2 regions of the Streptomyces corchorusii genome follow, and region 2 is predicted to be linked to the other one. Evidence: riboswitches for the same ligand, from Rfam matches in the RefSeq annotation. Region 2 holds a riboswitch; the other holds the start of a gene.
What was found. Region 2 has a riboswitch for glycine ahead of gcvT (glycine cleavage system aminomethyltransferase GcvT). Riboswitches for the same ligand answer to the same signal wherever they lie in the genome.

Region 1 (4,406 bases), on a different contig from region 2:
CGGGTCGGGCACCCAGCGTCTGTACAGCTTCCGGGACGTCGTCGTCCTGAAGATCGTGAAGCGGTTCCTGGACACCGGGGTGTCCTTGCAGAACATCCGCACGGCCGTCCAGCACCTCAGGGAACGCGGTTTCCGCGACCTGGAGCGGATGACCCTGATGAGCGACGGCGCGACCGTGTACGAGTGCACCTCGCCGGACGAGGTGCACGCCCTGCTCCAGGGCGGTCAGGGCATCTTCGGGATCGCTGTCGGCGTGGTGTGGCGGGACGTGGAAAGCGCCCTCTCCCAGCTGCACGGCGAGCGCATCGACACCGGCGAGACCCTGGTCGGGCACAACCCCGCGGACGAGCTGGCGCGGCGCCGCAACCGGGCGGTCTGACCTCCGGCTCCGGCCGCCGGCCCTCTCGCGGGGCGCCCCGGCCGCACGGCGTTGTCAGTGCCGTGGTGCAGCATCGGAGATGTGAGAAACGCGCCCACGATCCTGCATCTCGACATGGATGCCTTCTTCGCCTCGGTGGAGCAGGCGTCCAAGCCGAGCCTGCGCGGGAAAGCGGTGGTCGTGGGCGGGCTCGGACCGCGCGGGGTGGTGGCGACCGCGTCGTACGAGGCACGGGTGTTCGGGGTCCACTCGGCGATGCCCATGTCCCAGGCGCGCCGGCTGGCACCCAACGCCGCGTACCTGGTGCCGCGCTTCACCCTGTACCGGACGATCAGCGAGCAGGTGATGGCGCTGCTGCGGGAGCTGTCACCGCTGGTGGAGCCGCTGAGCCTGGACGAGGCGTTCGTGGACCTGGAGGCCGGGGGAGCGGCCTGGGACGGGGAGTCGGCGCGGCGGGCCGGGGAGAAGCTGCGCGCGGACATCCGGGCGGTCACCGGGCTCACTGGATCGGTGGGGCTCGCCGCCTCCAAGATGCTCGCGAAGATCGCCTCCGAGCAGGCCAAGCCGGACGGCCTGCGGCTGATCGAGCCGGGCACGGAGCGGGCGCTGCTGGCGCCGATGCCGGTGCGCACCCTGCCGGGGGTCGGACCGGCCACCGGGGACCATCTGCGCCGGGCCGGGATCACCACGGTGGAGGAACTGGCGGAGGCCGGCGAGGACGAGCTGGTCCGGCTGCTCGGCAAGGCGCACGGGCACGCGCTGTACGCCATGGCCCTGGCCCGGGACGAGCGGCCCGTGGTGGCCGAGCGGGAGACCAAGTCGGTGTCGGTGGAGGACACGTACGACGTGGACATCCACGACCGGCTGCGGGTCGGTCTGGAGGTGCAGCGGCTGGCCGACCGGTGTGTGGGGCGGCTGCGCCAGGCCGGGCTGTCCGGGCGGACCATCGTGCTGAAGGTGCGGCGGTACGACTTCTCCACCCTGACCCGCTCCGAGACGCTCAGGGGGCCCACGGACGACCCCGTGGTCATCCGCGAGGCGGCGGCGCGACTGCTGGACTCCGTGGACACCACGGGCGGGGTGCGGCTGCTCGGGGTGGGGGTGTCCGGGCTCGCCGACTACACGCAGGAGGACCTGTTCGCGCAGGCGATACCCGTGCCCGCGGCGAAGGAGCCGGAGAAGGATGCGGTGGAGGCTGTCGTGGAGCGGGCGGAGCCGGTCGAGCGGCAGTGGCGGGCCGGACAGGACGTGCGGCACGCGGAGCACGGGCACGGGTGGGTGCAGGGGAGCGGGCTGGGGCGGGTGACCGTGCGGTTCGAGACGCCGCACTCCCCTCCGGGGCGGGTGCGGACGTTCTTCTCCGACGATCCCGCGCTGGAGTCCGCCGATCCGCTGCCGTTGGTCCCGGATTCCTCCCACCCGGCCGAACGTCCCGGTCCGCCCGACCGCGGCCGTCGCACGGCTCCGTCCCGGCCCCCGGAGGACCTCGCGGCTCAGGCCTCCTCCGACCCCGCCAGCTTGCCGAAGTCGCGGTCCGGGACCTTGGGGGGTGAGGCCACGTCGAGGCCGTAGTGGTGGTAGAGCTGGAGCTCCTGTTCGGGGGAGAGGTGGCGGCCCACGCCGAAGTCGGGGGCGTCCTTGATGAGGGAGCGGTCGAAGGGGACGTGCAGGGTGCCCTCGACGAGTTCGCTGGGCTCCAGCGGCACGAAGGCGTCCCGGGAGAACAGGCCGGTGCGTATGGCCGCCCATTCGGGCACGCCGGTCGCGTCGTCCAGGTACACCTCGTCGATGGTGCCGATCTTGGTGCCATTGCGGTCGAACGCCTTGCGGCCGATCAGGTTGCGTGGATCGATGTCGGTCTGCACGGTCCCTCTCCCTCCACGTGGTCGCAACTCATCCGTAAGCACTACAAAAGAGCACATTCAAGGAGGCGGCCACTCGAAGGCCCCGGTGTTGACCTCGCTGGTAGGCTGACAGCGGCTGTCGACCCCGTGCGGGAGAGTCCTCCGACCACCTCGGAGGCGCCGAAGGAGCAAATCCTCCCCGGAATCTCTCAGGCTCACGTACCGCACGGACGAGGTCACTCTGGAAAGCAGGGCGGATGTCGACGGCTTCCGCTCTCACCGACGGGGAAAGCCGGTGCCCACGGGCGTCCGGTGAAGCTCTCAGGTCGAGATGACAGAGGGGGAGGCCGTCGGGGTACCCGCGCCGTGGTGCCCCTCGCAGGTCGCGTCAGACCAGGAGGCCTCCGCAATGACCGCCCATCGCATTCCGCTCTCCGAACTCGAAGCGGGCACCCCGTTCGAGCAGCGCCACATCGGGCCCGACCAGGAGGCGCGGGCCAAGATGCTCGCGCAGGTCGGGTACGGCTCGCTCGACGAGCTGACCGCCGCCGCGGTGCCGGATGTGATCAAGAATGCCGACGCCCTGGACCTGCCGGGCGCCCGCACCGAGGCCGAGGTGCTCGCCGAGCTGCGCTCGCTCGCCGACCGCAACCAGGTCCTCGGCTCCATGATCGGCCTGGGCTACTACGGCACCTTCACGCCCCCCGTCGTCCTGCGCAACGTCATGGAGAACCCGGCCTGGTACACGGCCTACACGCCGTACCAGCCGGAGATCTCCCAGGGCCGCCTGGAGGCCCTGCTGAACTTCCAGACGATGGTCGCCGAGCTGACCGGTCTGCCCACCTCCGGCGCCTCCCTGCTGGACGAGGGCACCGCCGCCGCCGAGGCCATGGCGCTCTCCCTGCGCATGGGCAAGAACAAGAAGGGCCTGTTCCTGGTCGACGCGGACGCGCTGCCGCAGACCATCGCCGTGATCCAGACCCGCGCCGAGCCGACCGGCGTCGAGGTCGTCGTCGCCGACCTCGGCGACGGCATCCCGGCGGACATCGCCGAGCGCGAGATCAGCGGCGTGCTGATCCAGTACCCGGGCGCCTCGGGTGCCGTACGGGACATCAAGCCCGTCATCGACCAGGCGCACGAGCTGGGCGCCCTGGTCACGGTCGCCGCCGACCTGCTCGCGCTGACCCTGCTGACCTCGCCGGGCGAGCTCGGGGCGGACATCGCCGTCGGCACGACCCAGCGCTTCGGTGTGCCGATGGGCTTCGGCGGCCCGCACGCCGGCTACATGGCCGTACGCGAGAAGTTCGCGCGCAGCCTCCCCGGCCGGCTCGTCGGCGTCTCCGTCGACGTCGACGGCAACAAGGCCTACCGCCTGGCGCTCCAGACCCGTGAGCAGCACATCCGCCGCGAGAAGGCCACCAGCAACATCTGCACCGCCCAGGTGCTGCTCGCCGTGATGGCCGGCATGTACGCCGTCTACCACGGGCCGGAGGGCCTGCGGACCATCGCCCGGCGCACGCACCGGTACGCCACGATCCTCGCCGAGGGGCTGAAGGCCGGTGGCGTGGAGATCGTGCACGGCGCGTACTTCGACACCCTCACCGCGCGGGTGCCCGGCAAGGCCGCCGCGGTCGTCGCCGCCGCCCGGGAGAACGGGGTCAACCTGCGCCTCGTCGACGCCGACCACGTCTCGGCGGCCTGCGACGAGACCACCAACCGGGCCCAGCTGGCCGCCGTCTTCGCCGCCTTCGGTGTCGAGGGCGACATCGAGGCGCTGGACGAGACCGCCGAGGACACCCTGCCCGAGGCGCTGCTGCGCACCGACGCCTACCTCACCCACCCGGTCTTCCACCAGCACCGCTCCGAGACCGCGATGCTGCGCTACCTGCGCAAGCTGGCCGACCGCGACTACGCGCTCGACCGCGGCATGATCCCGCTGGGCTCCTGCACCATGAAGCTCAACGCGACCACCGAGATGGAGCCGGTCACCTGGCCCGAGTTCGGGCAGCTGCACCCCTTCGCACCCGTCGAGCAGGCCCAGGGCTACCTCGCGCTCATCCACGAGCTGGAGGACCGCCTCGCCGAGGTCACCGGCTACGACAAGGTCTCCCTCCAGCCGAACGCCGGCTCCCAGGGCGAACTGGCCGGTCTGCTCGCCGTACGCGGCTACCACCGCGCCAACG
Region 2 (4,406 bases):
AGGTCCAGGCCGAGGATGGTGTCCCCGGGCTGGGCCAGCGCGAAGAGGGCCGCCTGGTTCGCGGAGGCGCCGGAGTGGGGCTGCACATTGGCGTACTCGGCGCCGAACAGCTCCTTGACCCGGTCGATGGCGATCTGCTCGGCGACGTCGACGTGCTCGCAGCCGCCGTAGTAGCGGCGGCCCGGGTAGCCCTCGGCGTACTTGTTCGTCAGGACCGAGCCCTGGGCCTCCATCACCGCGAGCGGCGCGAAGTTCTCGGAGGCGATCATCTCCAGGGTCGACTGCTGACGGCGCAGCTCGGCGTCGACCGCGGCGGCGATCTCCGGGTCCAGCTCGTGCAGGGGCGTGTTCAGGACAGTCATACGGCTACGACTCCTCAGCCGGCGGAAAAGGCGGTGTACTCGTCGGCGGAGAGCAGGTCGGCCGGCTCCTCCGCGACGCGTACTTTGAACAGCCAGCCACCCTCGAAGGGGGCGGAGTTCACCAGCGACGGGTCGTTGACGACGTCCTCGTTGACCTCGGTGACCTCACCGGTGACCGGGGAGTACAGGTCGGACACCGACTTCGTCGACTCCAGCTCGCCGCAGGTCTCGCCCGCGGACACCGTGGAGCCGACCTCGGGGAGCTGGACGAAGACGACGTCACCGAGCGCGTTGGCCGCGTGCTCCGTGATGCCGACCGTCGCGACGCCGTCCTCGGCGGCCGACAGCCACTCGTGCTCCTTGCTGTAGCGCAGCTGCTGGGGGTTGCTCATGGCCTGAATTCTCCTGTACGCGCGAGGGTGCTGATGACGGGGTGACTAAGGAAACCGCTGGTGAGCGGGGGAATGTGCGCAGAGTCACGCCCCGGCCACGGGACCGGGGTCCCCGGGCGGGCGCGACCGCGGCCGGTGTCTACTTCCGGCGCTTGTAGAACGGCAGTGCCACGACCTGGTACGGCTCGTGGGTGCCCCGGATGTCCACGCCGACGCCCTCGGTGCCCGGCGCCGCGTGCGCGGCGTCGACGTAGGCCATGGCGATCGGCTTGCCCAGGGTGGGGGAGGGAGCGCCGGAGGTGACCTCGCCGATCACCTCGCCGCCGGCGACGACGGCGTACCCGGCGCGCGGCACCCGGCGGCCCTCGGCGACCAGGCCGACCAGGACCCGCGGCGGGTTCTCCTGGGCCCGGGCGGCGGCCTCGGTGAGCGCCTCGCGCCCGACGAAGTCGCCCTCCTTCTCGAACTTGACCACGCGGCCGAGCCCGGCGTCGAAGGGGGTGAGGGAGGTGGTCAGCTCGTGCCCGTACAGCGGCATGCCCGCCTCCAGGCGCAGGGTGTCCCGGCAGGACAGCCCGCACGGGACGAGCCCGGCGCCCTCGCCGGCCTTGGTGAGCGCCTGCCACAGCTCGACCGCGTGCTCGGGCCGCACGAACAGCTCGAAGCCGTCCTCGCCGGTGTAACCCGTGCGGGCGATCAGCGCCGGGACGCCGGCGACCGTGCCGGGCAGGCCGGCGTAGTACTTCAGGCCGTCGAGGTCGGCGTCGGTGAGGGACTTCAGGATGCCGGGGGACTCCGGGCCCTGCACGGCGATCAGCGCGTAGGCGTCCCGGTCGTCCCGGACCTCGGCGTCGAAGCCCTCGGCGCGCTCGGTCAGGGCGTCCAGCACCACCTGGGCGTTGGAGGCGTTGGCCACGACCATGTACTCGGTCTCGGCGAGCCGGTAGACGATCAGGTCGTCCAGGATGCCGCCGTCGGCCTGGCAGATCATGGTGTAGCGGGCGCGGCCGACGCCGACGGAGGCGATGTCGCCGACCAGGGCGTGGTTCAGGACCGCGGCTGCCTGGTCGCCGGTGACGGTGATCTCGCCCATGTGGGAGAGGTCGAAGAGACCGGCCCGGGTCCGCACGGCGAGGTGCTCGTCGCGCTCGGAGCCGTAGCGCAGGGGCATGTCCCAGCCCGCGAAGTCGGTCATCGTCGCACCGAGCGCGCGATGTACGGCATCGAGCGCGGTGTGGCGGAGTTCAGTGCTGCTCATCGGACGGTCGTCTCCCAAGGCGAGCGGACAGGCGAGGAACGTTCCTCCCCATCTGTCATCGGAACCTGAGAGGTTCGCCACGACCGCCACAGGGACGATCAGGGCTTGCACCTTGGGTGGAGCCACTGACACAGCGGCCCGCTTTTCAGATGTGCCTCGCCCGCGCGGTAACGGGGCCTGAGAGATTCAAGGGAGGGACTTGCTCCTTCGGCGTCCCAGCCCGGGGCTGGGAACTCTCCCGCGCGGATTCAAGCGGCCGGTATGCAGTTGGCGGGCACATCATTGCACGCCGCTCCCCGCCCATCCAGAGCGCGCTCCTTGTGACCGAGCTGTGGCAGAACGCACACGTACCTCCTACCGTTGCCCATTACCTTCTCTTTACAGAGAACGGGCATGGGGATGACCAAGCCCACTGGGGAGGACGATCACGGTGAACAGGACATCGGCCTACGCCACCGACGCCGGCATCGCGGTGCCGGGACGGCCCTCCGCCCAGGCCCGCGGGCGCCGCGCGGACGGTCCCGCCCCGGTCGTCCGCGACCTGCGCGACCGCGCGGGCCGCAGCCCGCACGCCCTGCTCTTCGGCCCCCGCGACCTGGTGGTGATCACCGGTCTGCCCGGCAGCGGCAAGTCCACCCTGATGCACCGCGCGGTCACCGGCCACCGCGTCGACTCCCAGGACACCCGGGACCGCTGGGACGCCCGCGTCCCCCGCTCCGTCCCGTACGCGCTCTACCGCCCCCTGGTCCGCCTCGCCCACTACGCCGCGCTGCGCAGGGCCCTGCGCACCGGCGAGGGCGTCGTCGTGCACGACTGCGGCACCCAGCCCTGGGTGCGCGCCTGGCTGGCCCGCGAGGCCCGGCGCCGCGGCGCCACCCTGCATCTGCTCCTGCTCGACGTCAGCCCCGAGACCGCCTGGGCGGGCCAGCGCGAGCGCGGCCGGGGCGTCTCCCGCTACGCCTTCCGCCGCCACCGCCGTACGACCGCCCGGCTGCTGCGCGCGGTGGAGAAGGGGGCGCTGCCCGCCGGCTGCGGGGCGGCGGTGCTGCTGGACCGGGACGCGGCGGACGTCCTCAGCCGGGTCGGCTTCGTTCGGTGAGGCACTGTCACAGCCACCCGCTAGCCTTCTTGCTCACAGCAGTGGTTCCCAGCAGGCGGTAGGCAGATGGACTTCCCGGCGGACATCCCAGCGGACTTCCCGGCACAGGCGCACCCCCACCCGCACGGCGGTTGGCCCGGCAACGAGCTGGAGGAGGTGCTGTCGGCCTCCCTCGGCATCCCCTCGGCGGGCGACCGGATCATCGAGGTCATCGGCCGCAGCTTCCTGTGGATACCGCTGCCCAACGGCGGTGGCCCGCACAGCGGGCCGCTGGACCTGCCCACGATGGAGATCGACGGCCAGGTGTACGTCCCGGTGTTCAGCTCCGAGGAGCAGCTGCGCCAGGCGGCCGGTCCCCACATGTCGTACACCATCGCCCCCGCCGTGGAGTTCGCGCGCGGCCTGCCGCCGCAGGCGGGCATCGCGGTGAACCCGGGCGGTGTGGTCGGCATCCCGCTGCCGCCCGGCGCCGTGGCCGAGCTGTGCCGCGCCGGCCGCACCCCGCTCGACGGGCCCAACGCCGGCGGCCGGGTCCGCCTCTTCGAGCCCGACTGGCAGGACGATCCGGTCGACTTCCTCTCCGCGGCCTCCGCCGAGTTCGCCGAGACCGGCGTGGTCCTCACCGCCCGCCGCTGCCTGGCCGCCATCGAGACGGCCGACCCGGTGATGTTCGTGGGCGTGGAACTCTCCCAGTGGGAGGGCGACATCCGGACGCTGCCCCTGGACGCCCTCGGCAGGGCCCTCGGCCGGGTCCCGGTCAAGTGGCCGGTCAACCTGATCCTCATGGACGTGGCCGAGGACCCGGTCTCCGACTGGCTGAAAACGAACGTCCGGCCCTTCTACCAGTACGGCCACTAGGGTCCTTCGTTTGGATCAGGCCGGCGCAGGGGGCGCGGGGCGCCGCGCGGGAACCCACCACCACCCGCACCCGCGCACGAACAGAAGGCCCCGAGCCACTGGGCGCTTAAGCTGTCTCCAAACGCGGGGCACGGAGTAGAAGGGCCGGTACAACAGGTGAGCGCGAGCCACAGCGGCAGCGTCGAGCACATGCTGCGCCAGGTCACCCCGGGACGCTACGACGCCTACGAGGCCCTGCTCCGCGCCCTCGCCACCCCCTCCTCCGGCCAGATCTGGATGCTCCTGTGGCACGGCCAGGCCGGCTCCCCGGACGCCCAGTACGGGGACATGGAGGTGGACGGCTCCCACTACGCCCCCTGCGTCACCTCCGCCCAGGAACTGTCGGCCAGCGGCTGGAACCGCTCGTACGAAGTGGTCGACGGCCTGGACGTGGCCCG

Region 1: linked by a shared signal. The riboswitch ahead of gcvP (aminomethyl-transferring glycine dehydrogenase) and the one ahead of gcvT (glycine cleavage system aminomethyltransferase GcvT) in region 2 are both predicted to bind glycine.

The regions. Positions count from the first base shown of each region.
Region 1 is NZ_KQ948364.1:8,492-12,897, forward strand. Features, by position in the region: gene AQJ11_RS31460 (MerR family transcriptional regulator) at 1-379, shown strand, start outside; gene AQJ11_RS31465 (DNA polymerase IV) at 461-1,951, shown strand; gene AQJ11_RS31470 (PRC-barrel domain-containing protein) at 1,873-2,244, opposite strand; glycine riboswitch at 2,364-2,458, shown strand; gene gcvP (aminomethyl-transferring glycine dehydrogenase) at 2,633-4,406, shown strand, end outside.
Region 2 is NZ_KQ948358.1:314,279-318,684, reverse strand. Features, by position in the region: gene glyA (serine hydroxymethyltransferase) at 1-362, opposite strand, end outside; gene gcvH (glycine cleavage system protein GcvH) at 377-754, opposite strand; gene gcvT (glycine cleavage system aminomethyltransferase GcvT) at 894-2,012, opposite strand; glycine riboswitch at 2,055-2,167, opposite strand; glycine riboswitch at 2,168-2,263, opposite strand; gene AQJ11_RS22495 (AAA family ATPase) at 2,443-3,111, shown strand; gene AQJ11_RS22490 (enhanced serine sensitivity protein SseB) at 3,178-3,969, shown strand; gene AQJ11_RS22485 (enhanced serine sensitivity protein SseB C-terminal domain-containing protein) at 4,159-4,406, shown strand, end outside.